3 regions of the Butyricimonas sp. Marseille-P2440 genome follow, and region 1 is predicted to be linked to each of the others. Evidence: riboswitches for the same ligand, from Rfam matches in the RefSeq annotation. Region 1 holds a riboswitch; each other region holds the start of a gene.

Region 1 (7,756 bases):
AAACAAGTTGCTAATTACGTGGATCTTGATTCTTTGCGCCGTTACGGACCAAGCGGTTTTTTCCCGAAACATGATACCTATAATAATACGGTGGAATTGACCGGTGACGCAGAGCTCGCTTCCATGCAGCACCACTATGCTATTGGTTGGAATTGGACGTATTTTGAACATTTCCAGTATAACGGTTGGAATTCGGGCGACACGTATGGTCCCGGCTCTGATGTGATGTTATCTGTCAAAGACCCCCAGCTCGTACAGGGATGGTGGGATCAGAATGTTTCCGATATTTATATTCGTAAATTTTGGACTCAAGGGATTTATTTCCGCGACGTGTTCGAGTTGAACGAGAAATGGAAGTTCATGGCTTCCGGGCGTATGGATTTCTACAAGCGGAAATACTCTGGTTATTTCCCCACGATTGACGGGAAATCATTCGACTATAAAAAAGAGGACATTGGCGAATGGCAGAGTTTCCATACTTCCGCTTTCACGTGGCACGTGGGAGCCGTTTATTTCCCGACACCGGAACTTTCCATACACTTGGCTCACGGGTCTGCTTTTACCCCGAATACCACGACTTACGCGGTGAATAACATTTACCTGGATAAAAATGGCAACGAGATTAATCCCGACACGGAAGGGGACAAGATTTTTGATCCCGAACGCGATTATTCTTTTGAGGTGGGCGCACGCTATACGCCGTGGGAATGGTTTGATGCCAGCGTGAATTACTCGTATGTCCGCCGTAATAATATGGTGACCAACGTGGGAACGCGTGAAGTGGACGTGGAACAACCGGATGACTCGATGCAACCGACGAAAATGACGGTTAGGGCACAAGTGGGACGTGCCGACATGAGCACGATCGATATGGATGTGACAGTTCGCCCAATTCCGTCGTTAGCGTTGCACGGGGCTTTGTGTTTCTCGGACTACCGGGTACGTTCCATCCGGGAGAGTGATGCTTTTCCCGAGTACAAACAGACAGGAAAGAATATGCGCACGACGGGAGTGCCCCGCACGACATACTACCTTATGGCTGATTACACGATCCCTTCTGGGATTTTCCGCTTCCTTTCCTTCCACTTGAGTGGTAATTTCCGGGATAAGGTGTACCGTGACGTGGCGTCTAACTTGTATTATCCCTCTTTGTGGTTGATGGATGCCGGAATATTCTATACGATTCACAATCATGTGACGCTGTCTTGTAACGTGAATAATATTCTGAACAAGAAATATTTTGAAACGACGAATGCTCCCGTGCAAGGTGCGCCGGTGAATTATCAGTTTTCACTTTCTTACAAGTTTTAGGACAATTGTTCCCCGGGATTGTTTGTTATAGGGATGAAGTGAAGAATTTCTTGAAAAGAGGTTTTTCACTTCTCTCTAAATGAAGAAAGTAAGTGAAACGGAGTTTCGGACCAGTCCGGGGAATTGATATAAATGGTATTGTTATGATTAAATTTTTTATTCATGTTCACCGCTTGCTGGGCGTATTGTTGTGTATTTTGTGTTTCTCGTGGTGTATTTCGGGGATTGTACTTATCTATCATGGTTACCCCCGCGTGGGTCCGGATAAACGTTTGCCCCGGCAGGAAGCCTTGGATAGTGCTCAACTTCCCTCCATGCAGGAGGTGTGGCAGCGTCTGCCTAAAGACGTGTTAGGCAAAAATCTCACGCTCAATAATCCTTACGGTCGACCGGTTTTCCATTACGGTCGGTGGAGGGACATTGAGGACGTATACATGGACACGGCTTACGTGCTGCCGGATAATACTTATCCGCTTTGCGAGGAGCACGCCCGCTTATGGTGTCCCGATCATCATATTGTGAAGGTGGACACCATGCATAAGTTGGACGTGTGGATTCCTTTCGGACAATTGAAGCGGGATTTGCCCGTTTATGCTTTTTATTATGATGGACCGGAGCATTATCGCTTGTATGTGTCATCCCGTACGGGCGATATTCTTCATTTTTCTTCCCGTGAGCAACGTTTCTGGGCATGGATCGGGGCGATTCCGCATTGGTTGTATATTACTTCTATTCGGCAAGATATGCAGTCGTGGAATGCTTTGCTCTACTGGAGCACGTTGGTAAGCATGATTATGTGCGTTGCCGGTGCTTTCCTTGGTGTCCGGGCTTACTGGTTGAACCGGCGCAAAGGGCTGTTACGTTCCCCGTACAAAAAGCAATGGTTTCGCTGGCATCACATTACGGGGTTCTTTTTCGGTATTTTCTTGTTTACTTGGCTTTTCAGCGCTTGGGCGCCGATGTCGTCGACCTTTTCAAGTTTGTTTAAACAGCAGAAGGGAAAAGACATGGCATCCCGTCCCCAGGTATCTGACCGGGGTGCTTTGCCCGCTGAAGCTTATCAGTTGGACTACCGGGCGGCAATAGCTTCGATTGCCAAGGAACACGGAGAGGTGAAAGAGATATCGTGGGGAAACTATCAGGATATCCCGCTTTACAAGGTGCGTACCGTGGATGAGATTTATACGCTGGACGCTTCTGCAGATTCTGTGTGTCCGTTCCGTATAACAGAGGAAATGGTGTATGCTGCTGCCAAGAAATTAGCTGGAGATACGGTTCAATACACGATTAGCAGGATGGAAGAGTATGACAATTATTATATTTCCCGGCGGAAAGGGAGATTACCCCTTCCGGCATACAAAGTAACGATGGAAACGGAAAATAATGATGTTTACTATTTTAATCTCGAATCTGAAAACCCGCAGCATTATGATGACAATGGCAGATGGCGAAGATGGGCTTTCCGGGGATTGCACCGGCTGGATTTTAAGTTCTTGTTGGATCGTCCCGTGTTGTGGACAGTGGTCATGTGGATGTTGTTGCTGGGATGTGCGTTTGTATCTCTATCCGGGATCGTGTTGTCCGTGAAATACATTATCCGATTGATAAGAAGACCCCGGAAATGTAAAGGTTAAAGTAGAGTGAAGGAGTTTTGATCATTTCTTCCGTCAGCCGGAATATCGTGAAGAATCTCTTGCCAGAAGTTCCTGTGTTTGAGATTCTTCATTTCGTTTAGAATAATAAATGAAGATTTTGTCCGGAGGAACGGAAAAAATAGGTCTGGAAATTATAAAATAAGAAAATTGTATTACTTTTGCCCCTGTTTTGGTGTTACACCTTCTCTCGTGGAGGTGATGCTTAATAGGGAATCCGGTGAGAATCCGGAACTGTACCCGCAGCTGTAAGTTCCTTTAAAAGGATTTTGTACTTCAAATGTCACTGGTGTTACAACCGGGAAGGCAACAAAATCCGGAACAAGTCAGAAGACCTGCCGAACAAGATAAACCATAGCTTTCGGGAAAAAAAGCGAGAGGGAAAATACAATTTTACCTTGAAACTCATATTGCCCAGAAGACTATGTTAATAATGCTTTATTCATTATTAATATATAGTTGTATGAAAAAAGTTGTTGTATTGGCATTATTGCTGATGATGTGTATTGGTTCTCTTTTTGCGGAGGACAAAGACAAGCGGAAAAAGAAAAGTATCACGGATACCATTTTCCAGATTGATGAGGTAAACGTGGTGAAAACTAAAAAGACGAATCGGGTTCAGCTATTAAACCTGAATGTGCCTTTACGTTATGTACCCATGACAGTAACTTCTTTGCCGGGGGCGGTGATCGAACGCAAAGGAATGGTAAACTTAGAGGATGCAGTACGTTTTTTGCCGGGAGTAACGATTTCTAATCAACTTGGTCCTTTTAAGGCTTATTCTGTACGCGGGGGACGGCAGGCATTGGTGATGATCGATGGAATACGCGATGACCGGGCTATCATGAACACGGCACCGTTTGGAGATTTGGCTTCAGTGGAAAGAATCGAGGTAATTAAGGGTGCGGCATCCATTCTGGGCGGACATTCTGCCATGGGGGGAATAATCAATATCGTTCGCAAGAAGGTGACTCCTGATTTCACGGCAAATGCCCGTATCAGTTACGGGAGTTGGAATGAGAAACGGGCAACCATGGGATTCGGGGGCAAATTGGTCGGACCTATTGAATACCGGGCAAATTTGCATTACTCCCACGGGGATGGGTATCGGGATGTGACATCCAATCGCTTTTCCGGTTTGGCTGCATTGGGGGCTACTCTCGGGAAAAGCCGGATTGATATGCGTTTCGGTTTTTGCGATGACGATTACACGACGGAAATCGGATCGGCTCCTTATATGCCCGGGGATATGTTTGATGTGGAGACAAATGAACTCGTGTTGAAGAAAGGGGATTTAAATCCTTTTGCCGATTATGACCAGACTTATGGGGATCACGCGAATGATTTTATGAATCGCAAGAATTGGAATATCGATTTTCAATATGTATATAGTTTCTCCAAGAGTTTGAAACTGAAAGAGCGTTTTGCCTTTGACCATAGTTTTATGCGTTATTGTACCGTGGAAGGTATCAGTTACCTGACTTCAAAAACTCCAAGAGATGGTTATAATTACGTTTATTATAAGAAAAATGGAGGTGCGTTGACCCCAACATATGTTTGCCTCGATTCTTTGCAGCGGTCATACCCGTTAGGTTTTTACCCGCGGCATGATACGTGGAATAATACGTTGGAGTTAACTGGAGATCTCGAAACTGGTAGTTTGACCCACCACTATACAGTAGGTTGGTCGTTTGATTTGTTTGATTATTTGCAATATAACGGTTGGACAGAAAAGGAAAATGATAATATTGGTCCCGGAGTAAAAGCTAAATTAACAGTTGTTGATCCACACTTGGTACAAGGGTGGTGGGAAAATCGTGTTTCTGCTGTTACCATGCGTAAGGATTATACGAACGGATTTTATATCCATGACGTGATTGAGTTGAACGAGAAGTGGAAAGTAATGCTTGCCGGACGTATGGATTTCTTCCGTCGCCAGAGTGCCACGGCAACCCCTACCGATAAAGAGCGGCATTACGATAAAGAGAATCGTTCCGAATGGCAGAAGGTAAGCACTTCCGCTTTCACGTATCGTGCCGGAGCGGTATATATTCCCATGCCTCAACTTTCGTTCTATGCTTCTATGGCGTCATATTTTACTCCGAATACGACAATTTATAACCCGAATACGATTTATCTCGATCGTAATGGTAAGGCGTATAATCCGGATACGGATGGCGGAGAGGTGTTTAAACCAACGAGAGGATACCAGGCAGAAGTCGGGATTCGTTACACCTTAAATGATTTTGTTGATTTTAATGCCAGTATTTTTTACTTGCGGCAATTGAATTTAGTGAGAAAGGTCGGAACGCAAAATGTGGAAACGGAAGATGAGAACGGAGAGATCTTTGTGGAAGAGAAAACGATACAAGCCCAAATCGGTACGGCTGACTCCAGAGGATTGGATATGGAGATTATCCTTACTCCCGTGTCGACTTTACAAATTACTGCGGGTTTGGGCGTGTCCGATTATCGCACGCGTGCAATCTTGAAGAGTAGTGCTTTCCCGGATTATGTGGAAACAAGTAAAAATATGCGTACAACAGGAGCTCCCCGTACCACTTTCTATGTTTTTGGCGACTATACGATCCCGCACGGGGTATTTAAAAACTTGTCATTCCATTTGAGTGGTAATTTTGTGGATAAAGTATTCAAGGATGTGGCAGCTCGTACTTATACTCCGGCTTTGTGGTTAATGGATGGAGGTATTTTTTATACTATTAAACGTAACGTGATGTTGGCAGTGAACGTGAATAACTTGTTTAATAAAGATTATTTCACGCAAGGCAACAAACCGGTGAAAGGGATGCCGCGGAACTTCCAGGCATCTGTGTCATATAATTTTTAATATTTGCAGGCTATGAGAAAAATATTTGTTGTAATGCTAATGATATGGGGCGCAATGTTTACTTCTTGCTCCGATAACGTGGACCGGGTGTATGAAGATATGACAACCCCTTGGGAAATATCCATGAGTGTAACGAAAGCTGAAGCGGGAAAAGTTAGTTTTAACTTGTTCCGGGGAAGCTATCTCGGGGCGTTAGTAGATGAGATTAATTGGGGGGACGGGAAAACGGAAAAGCCGGGTAGTATGTCGGTTTACAGTCACGAGTTTGAAGCTGGCACATATACGATTGTCGCGAAAGGGCGAGGACCTGTTTTGTTGTGGATAGCGGAAAAGGATTTGACCTCGCTCGACTTGAGTAAATGTACATTATTAACAGAATTACAATGTTCTGCCGGGAAATTTACTTCTTTGGATTTGAATGATTGCCAGGAATTGACGGCTGTTGTTTGTAAAGCTGCTTTGACTTCTTTGAGTGTGGATGCTTGTAAAAATCTGACGAGCTTGGATTGTAGCAAGAATCAATTGACGGAATTGCCGAAACTCCCGAGTTCTGTAACATCAATCGTGTGTAGTAATAATAAGCTTGTTTCTTTAGATCTTTCTTCATATGATAATCTGGCTAGTATTACTTGTGCGAACAATCAATTGACGGGTTTGAAAATATCCCCAAACGTGACGTCCTTGGATTGTAGCGGGAATAAATTGACCTCTTTGGATTTATCTGCCAACGAGAGTTTGACTTCTTTGACGTGCTCTAAGAATGAGTTAATCTCCTTGAAAGTGTGTACTTCCAATAAGGTATTGGCTTGCCTAACCTCTATTTCTTGTGGAACGAACCAGTTGACAGAGTTAGATTTATCAAATTGCCGGGCTCTTGTGACTGTGTCTTTTGAGAATAATCAAATGGATAAAGATGCTGTTGATGCTGTTTATACACGGCTTTATAAAACGACGAATAGTAAGGCTACGGTAACCGTTTATGGAAATAAATCTGTCGGCACTCCTTCTATAGCTATTGAAAAGGGATGGACTGTGGTTTCCGAGAAAAAATAGTATTTTCCGTGCATAATTAGGAATGAGGTTGTCTGAAGTGAAGTAGGACAACCTCTTCTGTTTATCTGTAGTACAATTTTTGATTGGACGAAAGACAGAATACGGACTTATTGGCTACTTTTGTCAAAAATAAAATAGTCATTATAACATAAGAATATGAAAAAGTTTGTATCGTTTTTATTGGTACTGTTTCTTGTAGCCCGTGTGGGTGTCTACGCGCAAGATACGGTAAAACAGGATACCGTGAAGCCCGAGGGGTATAAGTTCACGGATATCAAGAGATTGCCTGCCACGTCCGTGAAAGACCAGTTCCGATCCGGTACTTGTTGGGCATGGTCTACGGCTTCTTTCCTGGAATCGGAAATGATGCGGTTGGGGAAAGATTCAGTAAACCTTTCGGCAATCTATTTCGTGAAACACGCGTACAGCGACAAGGCTGACAAGTATGTCCGTTTGCATGGCGTGTTGAATTTTGCCGTGGGCGGAGCCTCGTCAGATGTCATTAATATGGCAAAGAAATACGGGATTGTTCCCCTGGAAGTTTTCGAGGGGTTGAATTACGGGGAGCCGAATCACGTGTTCGGGGAGATTGATGCTGTGCTGAAAGCATACGTGGAAGCGGTGGTCGAGAATAATAACAGACGATTGAGCACCGCGTGGAAGAAAGGATTCGACGCGATTCTGGATGTTTATCTCGGCGAGGAACCCGAGAAGTTCGAGTACAAGGGGAAAGAATATACCCCCCGTACTTTTGCCGACGAGGTCGTTGGGTTGAACATGGATGATTACGTGAACTTGAGTTCGTTCACGCATCATCCATTCTACACGGAGTTCGCGTTGGAAGTCGCCGATAACTGGGGATGGGATAAGGTGTATAACATCCCGTTGAACG
Region 2 (7,756 bases), 130 kb from region 1:
TATTGTTTTTGGCTTCATTTCTGGCGATCATTCTGGTGATTTATCGCTTCGGGTTTAGGATGCCCGACACGTATTCCCACGAGATATACTATACTTTCCGGGAGATCATGCATCTTTTCCTGGCGCTGGGTTTGCTTCGTTTCCTGTTTAATTTTAAGCTGTTGCGAGCGGAGAAAGGTTTCTGGATAGAGGTATTGGCGTTGCTTTTCCTGTTTGCCTTGACCTTATTCTCGAGGCATTTTGACAAGCCGGATTCCGGGGCGATCAGTCCGCTACTCTTCAAGGTGGAGCGGATATTGACTTACGGGGTGGTGTTGCTGTTAAGCATCATCCAGCTCTCGAAGCAAATATTCGTCGTCTTGCGAAGCCGGGTGAAAACGGAAGTCCTTTTTGCCGGAAGTTTCTTGTTCATTATCTTGTTAGGATCGGTATTGTTGAGGTTGCCCAATGCCACTTACGAGGGCATTAGTTTCACGGATGCGCTTTTCACGTCGACGAGTGCCGTATGTGTGACGGGGTTGACGGTTGTGGACACGGGCACCACGTTTACTTTGATGGGGCAAGTCGTCCTGTTATTCTTGATTCAGGTCGGGGGGATCGGGGTGATGACCTTCACGAGTTTTTTCGCCATGTCCTTTTTAAGCGGTACTTCTTTTCATGACCAGTTGATGATGAAAAATCTTCTGAACGAGGCTTCCTTGAGAGATATTTTCCGGACAGTCGTGTACATCGTGTTGACAACCTTTATTATCGAGGGCATCGGTGTGTATTTGGTATATTTGCAGGTACAGAATGTGGCGGACATCGGGAATAAAACGTTTTTCGCTTTGTTCCATGGTATCTCGGCATTCTGTAATGCGGGCTTCTCCACGTTGCCCGGCAATCTTTACGACCCGTTGATACGCCATCTGTATGGATTGCAGGTGATCCTGGCTTTCCTGATTATTTTCGGGGGTATCGGTTTCCCAATCTTGTTCAATTACGGGAGATTGCTGCATTACGGTATCCGGAACAGGGTGAAATGTATGCTGGGAATGGGGTACAAGGTTGTCCATGAACCCCGTATCGTGAGTACGACGACCCGCATCGTGTTACCCACGACGTTGGTATTGCTGGTCGTGGGGACGGGTTTATTCTGGATATTCGAAGACCACAACGCCTTGGAAGGAATGTCCGTGACGGGAAAGTTCGTGACTTCGTTCATGGGGGCGGTGACTCCCCGTACTGCGGGATTCAACAACGTGGATATGTCTATTCTGCACCCGTCCACCATTTTCCTGACCATGGTGTTGATGTGGATTGGTGCGGCGCCTATGTCCACGGGTGGCGGTATCAAGGTCACGACCTTCGTGATCGCGTTGAAAAATATCTGGGCGAACCTCACGGGTAACGACCGGGTGGTGGTAGCCCATCGGCAATTGACCCGGGAGAACGTGAACCGGGCACATTCGGTGATCGTGCTTTCCGTGCTCTGGATCATTTTAGGCACATTCGCTATTATTTTGTTAGAACCGACGGCAACCATCACGCAGGCTGCTTTTGAGATTATATCCGCGTTAGGTACGGTTGGATTGACGCTGAATCTGACCCCGACCATGAGTGTCGCCGGGAAACTTGTTGTTGTTTTCACGATGTTCGTCGGTCGTGTCGGTCTGTTGACCCTCTTGGCTTGTTTCATCCGTCGTCAGGAAGCAAAATTGTATACTTACCCGGACGACACGGTAATACTCTAATTTTAATTCTCAATTTTCAATTCTTATGAAGTGCATTGTATTTGGATTAGGAAATTTCGGGGTTGCGTTATCGCAGCGGTTGACGAAAAGGGGCAACGAGGTATTAGGCGTTGACTCGGATATCAGTAAGATAAATTTGTACAAGGAGGCGATCACGAACACGGTGGCATTGGATGTGAAGAATGCGCAGGCATTGCAGACCTTGCCTTTATTGGACGTGGATGTCGTGTTCGTCGTGTTCGGGAAGGATTTCGGGACCTCGTTATTCGTGATAGCCTTGTTGAAACAATTTGGCGTGAAACGTATCGTTGCCCGTTCCATCTCGCCCGTGCACAAGGTGATCTTGCAATCCATGGGGATCACGGAAGTGATAAATCCCGAGTGGGAATATGCCGATTTCTTTGCCACGAAAGTAGAATTGGGAACTACAGTTGATTCCTACGTGGTGGATGACGACCATCTGGTTATCGAGTGGGAAGTACATTCTACTTTCTTGGGGAGAAAATTGGAAAATGCCAAATTTGAGGAAGAGTTCGGCTTGAAATTGATTGCCTTAAAACGCTATGATCCTAAAGCCGGTAAAGCTTTAGTCGTGGATAATCCCCCTGCCGACCTCGTGTTCACGGAAAAGGATGTCCTCGTATTTTTCGGACAGCCGAAGAATTTCCGTAAACTCGGGGTTCAGATAGTATAGGGGGTAGGCGTTATTTCCTGCTTCATCAATTGAATCAACTCTTCCACCGTCTCCACGAACGTGACAGGCGTGGGGCTGCAAATATATTGATCCAACGGAAATATTTTATTATTCTTCACGGCATTGAGGCTTTTGATCTCTTTCCATTTGGTGATCTCGTTTTCGCCCACGATGCCCATGCCCACGACAAAAATGATGTCTGGGTTTTGGAGAAGAACGAATTCTTTGGATACCATGGCATTGTCAAGGTCTTGTGCGATGTTTACCCCTCCGGTTTGTTGGATATAGTCGTGCATGAACGAGCCGGGTAATGCCGAGAATAGCGGGTCACAACCGATCTCCATGAATACTTTGGGAGGATTGTTGAAATTGATTCCTTTTTTCAGGTTTTCGAGTCGTGCTTTGCATTCCTTCACGGTAGCTTCCGCCTTGTCAGCTTTGCCCGATATCTCACCCAGGGTGATAAATTGCTGGCATATCTCCTCGAAGTTTTTGGGTTGGTTCAGGCGTTTGGTTTTTATACCCATGCGCTCGAATCCCTCGAGTACTTTCGGGGGAGTCAATCCGCTGGCGAGCACGATGTCCGGTTGCAGTGCCACGATCTTTTCCATGTTCACGCTCACCGCGTCAGCCACGACCGGGATAGAATCCGTCGGTTCCGTGATGCAAAAGCGGGTACAGCCCACGATGTCTTCGTTTGCTCCCAAAAGGTACAGGTTTTGCGTGATGGAGGCGGCAAGCGATACGATACGTTTATGCTTTTGCGAGTATCCGGTGATTGCCGTGATAAGTAATATGAATAATAAAATGAACTTCTGCATGATCTTGATATATAAAATGAGGGTGTAAAAGTAATATTATTTAGTTTATTCGTGTATGTGTTTATCCAGAATATCCCCGTCCCGGAACTCTTGAATGACGTAGTGTGAACCCGAGAATTCTTTTTGTAAGCTTTGTATTTCTTCGGGGCTTTGCACTCGTGGGATAACCGTCGTCCGGAATTGGTATTCCAGTCCGGAGGTTTTGATAATCCGGATAGATTCTTGTATCTTTTCCAGCAACGAGGCAGTCATCGTGTAATTTACCTTTCGGTAACCGGGAAGCGAGAGTGAGGATTTGATATCCATAGCCACGGCATCTATCCACTGTCCGGCGATCAATTGTTGCAAAACCTCCGAGTTCGACCCGTTCGTGTCGAGTTTCACGGGTAACCCGAGGGCTTTTATTTTTTGGATAAACGGGAGCAGGTCTTCGTGCAACGTCGGTTCTCCCCCGGATATGACCACCCCGTCGAGCCAATCCCGCCGTTTGTTGAGGAAGCCGAATACGTCCTCTTCCTTCATGTCCTGTGTCTGCCGGAGTAATTCCGGCAGTACAAGAGATGGGTTGTGGCAGTACCCGCAACGGAAATTGCATCCTTTCGTGAATATCACTGCGGTAACTTTCCCTTCCCAGTCAATCAGGCTTTGTTTGACGAATCCTCCTATTCGCATAATACGCTTTCTTTTTTCTGGACGCTCTTGTCAAACAGTTTCCGATCATTGAACTCGGCTCGTTTCCCGTTGTTCCATTGGCTTACGGGACGCATGTAACCTACAATCCGGCTGTACACCTCGGAGGATGCCCCGCAATGCGGACATTTGAAATGTTCTCCCGCGATATAGCCATGCGAGGGGCATATGCTGAATGACGGCGAGAGCGTGATATAAGGCAATCGGAAAGTAGACGTCACCTTGCGAACCATGTTTTTCGCCGCTTGCGCGGAGGTCTGCTGCTCCCCGGTAAACACGTGGAAAACGGTTCCACCCGTGTACAGCGTTTGCAACTTGTCTTGTTGGTCAAGAGCCTCGTACAGGTCATCCGTGAAGTTCACGGGCAGATGCGTGGAATTGGTATAGTAAGGTTGTGCGCCTTGCTTGTATTGCTCGTGGTTCGCAACGATAATATCGGGATATTCGGCAGTGTCGAGCAGGGCGAAACGATAAGAAGTACTCTCTGCCGGGGTTGCTTCAAGATTGTATATATTTCCCGTTTCATCTTGGAATTGCGTCAATATATCCCGCATGAAGTGCATCACCTTTTGGGCGAACTCCATCCCGTCCGGGTGTGAAATGGGTACCCCGAGAAAATTCATGCAACACTCGTTCATGCCGTTGATGCCAATCGTGGAGAAGTGGTTTTTCCAGAAACAACCGTAGCGTTCCCTGATATAGCGTAAATAATATTTGGAATAAGGGTACAGTCCTTTCTCGGTATAACGTTCAATCACTTTGCGTTTGATTTCCAGGCTTTCCTTGCTGATCTCCATCAAATGGCGCAAGCGTTGGAAAAAATTCTCTTCCGACGCGGCTTCATATCCCAGCCGGGGCAGGTTGATGGTTACCACTCCCACGGAACCCGTCAGCGGGTTGGCGGCAAACAATCCTCCGCCTCGTTTCATTAACTCCCGTTTGTCCAGCCGGAGGCGGCAGCACATACTGCGCACGTCGTCCGGCTTCATGTCGGAATTCACGAAATTGGAGAAATAGGGAATGCCGTATTTTGCTGTCATCTCCCAGATGCCCTCGTAATCCGGGTTGTTCCATTCAAAGTCCGGGGTAATATTGTACGTCGGGATGGGGAACGAGAACAGGCTGCCGGAAGCATCGCCTTCGCTCATCACCTCGGCGAATGCTTTGTTGAGCATCGTCATTTCGGCTTGGAAATCCCCGTACACTTCTTCTTTCACTTCACCGCCGTGCACGATATGTTCGTCTTTCAGAAAATCGGGTACAGTCAAATCCATCGTGATATTGGTAAAAGGTGTTTGGAACCCGACCCGGGTCGGCACGTTCAGGTTGAATAGAAATTCCTGCAAGCATTGTTTCACTTGCTTGTAATTCAAATTGTCGTAGCGGATATAAGGAGCGAGGAACGTGTCGAAGTTCGAGAACGCTTGAGCCCCGGCGGCTTCGCCCTGCATGGTGTAGAAAAAGTTCACGATCTGCCCGAGAGCCGTGCGAAGGTGTTTTGCCGGGCTACTCTGTGCTTTTCCCTCTACCCCCCGGAATCCGACCGTCAGCAAGTCTTTCAGATCCCAGCCTACGCAATAAACACTCAGGAATCCCAAGTCGTGGATATGCAAAGCCCCGCTTTTATGCGCTTCCGAGATACGTTCCGGGTAGAGTTGGCTCAACCAGTAATTGGACGTGATTTGCGTCGCTATATGTTGATTCAGTCCTTGCAGCGAGTACGAGGAATTGGCGCTCTCTTTCACTCTCCAATCGCTCAATGACAGGTAATTATCCATGACTTCTATATTTGTCAGCAGCGTCTTCGAGTTGCGTATCTGCTCGTGTTGCTTGCGGTAGAGCAGGTATGTTTTCATCAATTGCAGGTCGCCGTGTTGGAACAGAACGAGTTCCACCGTGTCCTGGACTTGTTCCACGTGCGGAAGCTCCCGCTCTGGGGTGTTCGCTTCAAGGATTTGCACGACTTTATGACACAATTCCCGTGCTGTTTTACGATCGGGCTGTCCGATAGCTCTCGTTGCCTTGAAAATGGCTTGTTCAATCTTTTCCGGTTTGAAATCGCAAATTTCCCCGTTGCGTTTCACGATTCTTGAGAACGTGGTTGATGTTTCCATGATTAAAATTTTAATAATTAAAAAATACTTCGGGGAAAACACGAGAAAGGATCGTGTATGGCAGAGAATTGTCTTTTTCGCTTTTCACCCGAAAGCTCCAATTTATTTGCAATCGGCAGGTCTTCTGACTTACTCTCGCTTTTGAATCTCCTTCCCATCGACAGCGTGACAGTGGATTATTGATTCAAGCGTTGAATAGAGCTTACAGCTACGGGTATAGTGCGGGATTTTCACCTGCTTCCCTGTTCGTCACCGGAGTGAACCGAATGCATGGCAAATGTATGATAAAATAATTGTATTTCAATAGCAGTTTTCAAATAAAATAATTTCCTTGAAATGTATGTATTGTTAATGTGATGAATTATAATTTGTTGTAACAAAAATTGGATAACTTTTTGGATGGATGTGTTTTGTTGTCTTTTTGAATTCGGAAAATTTATGGCCAAATGTGAATGAATGAATTTTTGAATAGAGTTGATTATTTCGTCCGGTCTTTGGCTATGAATACTTTATAGGGTTACGAGATACTTGACAACATAGTACGCTCCTTTTAAAAAGTAAAACCCGATTGCTTGGATTTGATTAGCAATCGGATTTTTTCAGAATGATAGTCTATGACTATTTTTTGTTGGGTTCTGCCGCTTGCAATAGACGGGGAATGGGTAGAGTGTTCCTCATCTCCTCATAGTCAATGGGGGACAGAGTCCATGCATCCCAAGAAAGGTCTTCCAAAGAACGATAGATCACGAAAAAGTTGGAATAGTCGAATTCTTCGGACTCCGGAACTACGTTGCCCTGTCCTAGCCAATAAGTGGGATAAGCTTGGTATAGCCCTCCTAACCAATAATCTTCCGGATCAACGGGTTTCAAATTATCAAAGTCTTGAGATGAAAGTTCATAGAAGCCGTCAACAAAGTTGTCTTGAGAGATTGTCAAGTTCCCGTTACTTACTTCAATTTTTCCGTCATTGTTTCCATCATAGCCAAAACCGATAATATAACTGCCCGATTGAGCAATATAGAGGCGGGGATCTGCTTTCGCGATCGCCCGCAACATATCGATACCTAGAGGTTCTGTCCCTTTTTCCCAGCGATATCCCCATGCGAGAAAGAAAACTTCGTCATCTGTAGGTTCCAGCATATTGGTACCGGTGATCCATTGAATTGCGAGAGCAGAGCGGTTTTCACCTTCTCCTGTCCAGTTTTTTATGTTGGCGAAACGGAATTGACCGTCAGATACGTTGATTGTCAATGTGTCGGCATCGGAACCCACGGAATTGGTTGCCGTGAGGATGATCCGGTATTCTCCGAAATCTTCGGGAGTGAATTTATAAACAGTGTCGGTGGAAACTTGTTCTCCTTCGAGTGTCCAAAGAAGGGCAACGTCCGTGGGATCAAGCAGCCTTGCTTTCAATTCGACGGTTTCTTTCGGAAGGCAAGTAGTGATTCCGCTCACGTTAATGATGGAAACTTCCGGTAGGGTAGGAATGTGAGGGGGCTCTTGCTCCTTGTCATCACTACATGCGCTAAATAACGAGATCATCAATCCCCACACGATAAAAAAGAAATACAACTTCTTCATAATTGTTTAATTTTGAATTAATTTTATATATTAAAAAACGCAATAATTAATTCATATCCATGTATCCCACGTGGACACAAACATTTCTGTTTGCCGGAAAAGATGATCGTCAAATATCGATAT
Region 3 (7,756 bases), 100 kb from region 1:
CCGTATCCCTGCCAGTAGGAAGCGTATGTCACGTACCAGCCGCCAATCCAGTAATCATTCTCGGTGAGCAGCTTGAAGTCGTCGATGTTATCGTCTACTCCTTGTACGTATATGCCCTCCTTGAAATCTTTTTCCGTCAACGTGATTCCCTTGTATGTCTTGCCCCCGTATTCAAAGTCCTCGCTTTTAATTTTGATTTTCCCGTCACCGTTGCCGTCATAGCCGAATCCTTTGATGGTAAACCCGAGGGCATCGCTGGAAACAATAACGAATAGGCGGGGATCTATTTTGGCGATAGCCTTGATCAGGTCAAATCCCGTGGGGGTATCCTCTCTTTTCTCCGGTTTCTTCCATTTATACCCCCATGCCCGGAAGAATATCTCTCCGTCCTCGGGGTGTAACAAATCCTTCACGTCTTGGGACACCCATTGTATCGCCAGCACCGAGCGGCACTCGCCCTCTCCCGTCCAGTTTGTGACGTCCGAAATTTTGAAGCCGTCCATCACCGTGATATTCACGCTGTCCGATGCTTCCCCGAGTACGTTGGAAGCCGTCACTTTGACCTTGAACGTACCTTCCTTGGCAGACGAGAACTCGTATATCGTGTCCTTTGACATTTCTTTCCCGTCCACGAACCATTGGAGTGCGGCTTCCGTCGTGTTGATAATGTTCGCTCTTAACCTCACCTTCCTTTCCGGGAGAATAGCACTTTTCAGGTTTAAATTCTGCACGGAAACTTCCGGGGGAGTCAGAGGTTTTTCGTCACCTCCGCCTCCGCCATTGTCATCGCTACAAGAACTCCACATTCCCGTGAAGATCAATATAGCTAGTGCATAAAGTAAATTCTTTTTCATTACCGTTTTATTCAAAATTGTACGTGAAGAATATTCCGGCGGGGAAACGGGTATAGTCGTTATATGCAGCACTGATTTCGGGTTCTTCTCCACTAAAATCAAATGCCGTGATTTGATTTATCAAATAATTATTTCCCCAACCTTTTAATGTGTTCATGAAAACTTTTCCTGTTTTAGGGTTAACGGCAACGGTGTTGTAGACCTGTCCGACGTTCTCAACCATTGTTTTGGCATCTACCATGAAATCAGTTTGATTTTCACCGAAAATGTGACGATAGATTTTTGATGAGGTGCTATTTATATACAAGGTATCTCCTTTGGCTGTAATATTAGGAGTAGCTGGGCGAGCGAAAGTATTGGGTTTTAATTCATTTGCCGCATCTCCTGTTAATGTGTTAGCTTTTAGAATTTCACAGGTATTGGCATCCACTTTTGAGATTTTACCGGATGCGTCTGAAACCCAAAGATTATTATCTGAAGATTTAATTACTCCGGAAACATTACCCTCAAACGTGATTGTTTTGGCAATTTGGTCTTTTCCTTCTTCGAAGACAAGGACAGTATTGTTTCGGGTGGCAAATACTTTGTTGTTTACAACAGGCATTGTGTTGTTACGTGCTCCTGAGGTGCCTTCAACGAGTAATACTTCTCCTGTTGAAGGATGAAATATTTTGATACCTTGACCATCACGAATATATATATTATCCTCGTCTAATACCGCAATATGAGTAGGGGAACTTACTTTACCCTCTAATTCTTCTTGGAATTTACGTTCTCTTTTTAAGGTTTCTGCATTGAGAATAGTTACAAAACCACCATCATACCCTCCGGATTGAGAAACAATATACATTTTATTGTCTTTGATAAATAAGTCTTGGGTTAAGGCTCCTAATTCTCCTCCATTTTCAAATTGATAAACATTATTGGTTATTTCTCCTTTTGAATCAATGAAAATTAAACTTCCGGGCGATCTACTTCCTTCGTTAAGAATGAAAGTCCCATACTTGTATGTCCCGTGAACCTCAATCATGGTTGTGGTAAATGCCTTCCCGTCTGCATTGGATACGGCAAGCATCACGTTATATTTTCCAAGTTCTTCTGCCTTGAACGTGTAGATAGAATCTGTCGATACTTTTTCCCCATTTACCAACCAAGCCAAACTCGTTTCTATCGGGCTTTCGATCTTGGCTTTCAAAACAATAGATTCTGTCGGGAGCATCGAAAAACTACCATTTGCGCTTTCGATAGTTACTGTCGGCGGCGTTGGAATATATTTATCATCATCACTACAAGAACTCACTAATCCTGTCAACACTCCTAAAAACAATAATACTAAATAAAACTTCTTCATAATTCTAACCTTCTCTGTTTACTGTAAAATAATATATTAATAGATACTCTAAAATTCCCACATCAGCGACACGAGGCAATTCCGCAACGGCATCGGGTAATACTGTGTCGATTCGTAATACGTGTCCAGCAGGTTGTCCACCCGAACTTGCGGGGTCAGGCTCATCCCGTTGCGGAACTCGTGCCGGTAACCCGCGAGGATATTGTGCACCGAGTAAGGGTCGGTAGCGTATTCCTGGTCGGTGGTGATAAAGCGGCGTCCGATATAGGTCACCTGCCACGAGAAAAAAGCTCCCCGGTAATCGGCGGCAACCCTCACGTTCCATTTGAAGCGGGGCACGTAAGGAATCTGCTTCATGTACGAGCCGTCGTCCTCGTGTTGTTTCTTGCGGGTACGGGATTGCGACCAGCTGTAATTGCCCGATGCGTTTACCCTCAAATCCCCGATCTCGTAGGTCAGCTTCCCGTACAATTCCACCCCTTCCGAACGCACGTTGCGGAGGTTCTGCGGTGTCCATATCCATTGGTTCCCGTCCTTGGGCAACCATAGTATCCAATTGTCGATATACATCAGGTAGCCCGACACCTCCGCGTCCAGCGAGAGTCCCTGGCACAGGTGCTTCCGGTAAGCCACGGAAGCGTCGTACGAGTACCCGTCTTCCGGCTTCACGTCCGGGTTGCCTCCCGGTCGCCAGTAGAGGTCGTTCATGCTCGGGAAACGGTAGTTGTAAGCCATGCTTCCCTTTACCTGCAATTCCCGTTTCAACAGGTTGAACACCACGCCAGCCGACCACGTGGATACGCCCCGGCTGTCGTTCTGTTCGAACATGTACTGCCCGTTCAGCATCATCCACTCTACCGGGGTCCACAATGCCGACGCCTGCCACGAGAGCACGTTACGGTGGTGGCGGAAGGGCGGTTCCACCTCCGGGATGTCATAATCCACGTCGCCCAGCGTGTACTTCGACGAGTCGATGTCGATGTAGCTGCTCACCCGTATCAAGTCGTGCGAGTAAGTCAGGCTTGTGCCCAGCACGAGGTTTTCCCGCGGGGTAAACGTGTAATCGGCGATACCTTGCCACGTCTGCGACTGGTTCTTGTTACCCTCCGGGTCGAACATTCCCCCGGCGTACCATTTGTCGTACTTCTGCCGGTAATAGAGCCACGCCGCCTTCACGTGCAGGGCGTGTATGCTGCGGGTGAAATCCACGCCCGCGTATGCCCGGAAATTGGTTTCCCGTTGCTTCTCGTGCGATTGGTTGACAATCCCGAGAGCGGGAGGCAACATCCGTTCGCCTTCCTGAAACCACGCCACTGCCGTCAGCCGGGTGTAAGGGGATAACCGGAAGTAGCCTTCCTGCATTGCCGCCCATTGCGTGTAGTCAGCGTCTTGCCGTTTCTCGCGGAAAGGCTCGTTGGTCAATATCTTGTTCAGGTAAGTGTAATTATTGTCTGAGTGCTGGTAGTACAGGCGGGTTTTAAAAGTCGATTTTTCTCCGCCCGAGTTCACTTGCGCTCCCGCCGTGTACGTGCCGTACGAGCCGTACTCGCCCAGGGCTTTCCCGCTCACACCCTTGCGTCCGTCCGGGTCGGTGAAAAGGTTGACGCTCCCCCCGATAGCTCCCGTCCCGTTCTTCACGTGGCTGCTCCCGTAATACAGGTTCACGTTGTCCGTGAAGAACACCGGGATTTGCGAGAAATCGAAAGTCCCCGACATCGGCGGCGTGATATTGATGCCGTTCCAATTCACCCGTGTCTGCGAGGGACTGGCTCCCCGGAAGGAGGCAGTCGACAGGGCGCCCATTCCCAGGCTTTTGATGTAAATCGCCGTGTAGTCCGTCAGTAACTCCGCCAGCGAGCGGGTTTTATTTGCTTGCATGATTTCCGGGTCTATCCGGCTCACTTTTGCCCCGGCGTTCGCTTCATTGGCGTGCCGGATACGTTGGCTGACCACCTGCACCGTGTCGAGCATCCCGTGCATCGCCACCGAATCCCTTCGCTGTGCCTCTACCTGCATCCCGCTTCCCAGCGTGAAATAGATACATAATCCTATCGTTATTCTTTTAAGCATAATTCGTTTTTTAGCGTTGATTTCCGGGGAAATAGACTTGACCGGGATACACTCCCACTTTGTGGCTGACCTTCGAGCCGTCCTTCAGGTAGTGGCGAATGTAGCCTCTTTGCGCGGTGTAATCCAGGCAGTCGCACAAGTAGACGTCCCCCTCCGGGCTAACCGCGAAACCGTACATCATGCCCACCTCCGGCAGGTCGTAATAATGCTCGAACTCGCCGCTATCCACGTTCATACGGTACACGCTTTGTTGTTCTTTCTCGCCCTTGGCGTTCGCTTCAGCCGAACGGGTTTTCACGTTGAAATATATCCATGTCCCCGTGGGATCGATGTCCGTGCGGTTGTAATTGATATAGCCGATGATCTCGCCCGGTGTTTGTGAATTGGGGTCGCCGATGGGCAAGGTGTGTGATTCGACCACTTTCTCCCGCTTGGGGTCTACGCGTTTCAGCGTGATGCCCGTGACCACCCCGCTTCTTTTCTGGTACATCAGCCCCCAGATCATCCCTTCCTTGTCGATCAACATTTGGCACGTTTTCGTGTATTCTTCGTTATATACCTCTTTGATGATCCGGGCGTAATCCTTCTTGATGTTGTCGGCGTCGAACACGTACAGACCTCCCTGCGTCATGCCGAACACTTTATTTTCCGCCACGACCAAGTATTCCACCCACCGGGGGATGGAAATGTATTCCAGCGGCTTCCCGTAAGGCGGCACGGTTCGGACGCGTACCAGTTGGCGGTTCAAGTCCGATACGACTGCTTCCGTGGGGGAGATGGGCACGATCTGCCGCGGGTAGCCCGCCTGCGTGTAGAGTATTGTCCCCTCGGACTTGAAGGTCACGGGGTTGATGATCTCGATCTTTTTCGAGTTGTTCATCGCCACGAAATACTTCCCGTTAATCATCGTGATGGATTGTGCCACGTCACCCATCGGACGATGGTTCACGTCTTGGAAGGCATCCACCACCACCTTGCCGTCCTTATATATCACCGAGATAGCTCCGGCATTCGTGTTAATCAACCCCTCGTTCAGCACGAGAGCCTCTATATCCCCGTTGCCCAACACCCCGTCGGGGTAAGGCATCCCCGGTTTGTCGCATGACGACAATACCGTACCTATGCATAAAATAATCAGAAAACAAAACCACTTTTTCGCGAACATAATCTCCCTTTTAGTCTGGAAAAGGCTTGGCGTATCCGGTCGACAATGGTTAAGCTATCGGCGTTCACGTTCTTCCTTCCCCTTGAACGTTAAACAATGTGATCGTATGGCAGGTCTTCTGACTTGTTTCTTTCCCGGCGTCCTTCCCATCCCCGATATGCGGGACAGTGGATCACGAGTGCCGGAGAAATTGTTATGAAACTTACAGCAGTGGATCTGTTCAGGATTTTCACCTGATTCCCTATTAATCCCTGGTAAGGTTGTAGAAATATCTTACCCGGGAACCATAGCACCGCGAAAGTAATACCTATTTTTTTATATTACTAATGAATGGTGGAAAAGATTTTCCCGTGGAAAAGACATTTTTTGTCTTTATTTGTATATATCAGATAATTCATTATGTTTGTATTCTTATTATTCTACTATGCAACTTTGTGTCGATTGTCTGCTATAGAGATTGTAAGGCGGTTAAATACTGATGTTTGTATTTTTTTAGTATGATCTTGAATTGAAACATGATGAAGCGGGAGATTGCGATCGGTAAAACTAAAACGGAACAAGCGTTGTGGTTGGTGCTTGCTAATGCGTTGTCGTTATGTATGACATTGATAATATCCGCTATTCTTAGCCGGTACATGACAACTGTCGAGTACGGAACTTATCGACAGGTGATTTATATTTACTCGACCTTGTTGATCATTTTTTCCTTTGGACTTCCTAACGCGTACTCTTATTTTCTTGCACGAGTTCCTATCGAAGAAGGGCAGGCGGTGATTCGCAAATTGAACCTATTGTTCTGGGGACTTTCTGTTGTTTTCTCGCTTTTGTTGTTCACGGGGGCGGCTCGAATAGCCGAATTGCTGGCAAACCCGTTATTAACTGTCAATTTGAAATATTTTGCCGTAACTCCCATGCTATTGATGCCGGTATTGGGTGTCGAGCGTGTTTTGACCGTGTACGGGATGACACGTGTCGTGCTGGTGTACGTCTTGCTAGGTCGTGTGTTCTGTATACTTTTTTCCGTGTTGCCGGAGATTATTTTCGATGCCGGAGTTACTGGGGTCGTCACTGGGCTAGTGGTTGCTTCTTTGGGTTCGAGTCTTGTCGGTTTTCGACTTTTGTCGTTGCCGTTTAAGAATGTTACACCCGGGAAAACGGAGATAACAATTCGGGATATATTGCGATTTTCGATGCCGGTATTTACTTCAAGCTTGTACGGATTTATTATCGGGTCCGTGAGTCAATTTTTCGTGAGCCGTTACCTGGGAGTTGAAAATTTTGCCATGTTTGCGAACGGCTACAAGGAACTTCCTGTTGCCGGAATGGTGATTGGCGCCATATCCGGTATTTTATTGCCCGAGTTTTCCCGGATGACCCAAAACGGGGCTGGTAACAAGGAATATATAACTCTCTGGAAAAGCGTGATATTCAAGTCCGCGTCAATAATATACCCCTTTGCCGTGTTTTGTTGCGTTTTTGCCCCGGAAATAATGGGAACCTTATACGGGATCGCTTATCGTGAAGCGGCAGATTTGTTCAGGGTTGTCACGATAATAAATTTGGCGCGGATTGTGCCGTACGGACCGTTGATGTTCGCTTTAGGCGAAGGCAAGATATTCGCGAACGCCCATTTGGTCACGGCAATCACCTTGCTTGCACTTGATTTATCGTGTGTTTATTATTTCCCGTCTTTGTTGGCAATCGCTGTAATCACCACGGCAACCACCTTTTTTTGTCTCATGGCTCTAATGATAAGTACAGCGCGTATTTTGAACACGAGCCTGTTGGGGCTGCTACCCTGGAAATCGATGCTCAAAATCCTGTTGGCATCCGCCTTCTCGTGCTTTTGGGGAAGCTTGGCGATAAGTCGTGTCGGAATCACTCGCGACTTCTCCGTTCTTGTCATGGGATTTTTAATATCAGTTGGCATCTATTTGCCTGTTTCCCGGTGCCTGGGAATTAATTGCATGGCATTGTTGAAGTCGTTGGTAGTTTCGGGAAGTGTATCCAGGGGATAATTCCGTTTTCATGCTTTATCTTTTAAATCGATATCGTAATGCTTTAGCAATCTGCTTAATTGTATATCATTCTGGAAATTCCCGATATTTAAATTCTGTAATCTGTCTTTAAATATAATTTGTCGGAATAAATCCAAATGATAAAAACCTGAATTGTTGAAAAACGTGTTTACTTTGGAAGTGCCTTTTATTACTCCCATCATGTAGAACCAGATGTCATCGGCATAAGGGCATATTTCCGTGAATAATGATTGGTTTGTAACATCTGGATAAAGGCTATCAGGCGGATACCATATAC

Evidence for each region. A riboswitch is a leader RNA that binds a small molecule or an ion and turns the genes downstream of it on or off. The one in region 1 is predicted to bind cobalamin.
Region 2: it holds a riboswitch for cobalamin, as region 1 does, so the genes downstream of both, BN8899_RS06860 (ribonucleoside triphosphate reductase) here and BN8899_RS06410 (TonB-dependent receptor) in region 1, are expected to answer to the same signal.
Region 3: it holds a riboswitch for cobalamin, as region 1 does, so the genes downstream of both, BN8899_RS06785 (DUF5074 domain-containing protein) here and BN8899_RS06410 (TonB-dependent receptor) in region 1, are expected to answer to the same signal.

What each region holds. Positions count from the first base shown of each region.
Region 1 is NZ_LT594609.1:72,481-80,236, reverse strand. It holds gene BN8899_RS06420 (TonB-dependent receptor) at 1-1,311, shown strand, start outside; gene BN8899_RS06415 (PepSY domain-containing protein) at 1,455-2,945, shown strand; cobalamin riboswitch at 3,120-3,321, shown strand; gene BN8899_RS06410 (TonB-dependent receptor) at 3,427-5,811, shown strand; gene BN8899_RS06405 (leucine-rich repeat domain-containing protein) at 5,824-6,864, shown strand; gene BN8899_RS06400 (C1 family peptidase) at 7,021-7,756, shown strand, end outside.
Region 2 is NZ_LT594609.1:197,665-205,420, reverse strand. It holds gene BN8899_RS06880 (TrkH family potassium uptake protein) at 1-1,733, shown strand, start outside; gene BN8899_RS06875 (potassium channel family protein) at 1,759-2,427, shown strand; gene BN8899_RS06870 (ABC transporter substrate-binding protein) at 2,415-3,248, opposite strand; gene BN8899_RS06865 (anaerobic ribonucleoside-triphosphate reductase activating protein) at 3,294-3,920, opposite strand; gene BN8899_RS06860 (ribonucleoside triphosphate reductase) at 3,911-6,052, opposite strand; cobalamin riboswitch at 6,149-6,334, opposite strand; gene BN8899_RS06855 (PKD domain-containing protein) at 6,671-7,633, opposite strand.
Region 3 is NZ_LT594609.1:174,555-182,310, reverse strand. It holds gene BN8899_RS06800 (PKD domain-containing protein) at 1-854, opposite strand, end outside; gene BN8899_RS06795 (DUF5074 domain-containing protein) at 862-2,205, opposite strand; gene BN8899_RS06790 (TonB-dependent receptor plug domain-containing protein) at 2,254-4,275, opposite strand; gene BN8899_RS06785 (DUF5074 domain-containing protein) at 4,286-5,440, opposite strand; cobalamin riboswitch at 5,531-5,744, opposite strand; gene BN8899_RS06780 (lipopolysaccharide biosynthesis protein) at 5,959-7,458, shown strand; gene BN8899_RS06775 (glycosyltransferase family 2 protein) at 7,467-7,756, opposite strand, start outside.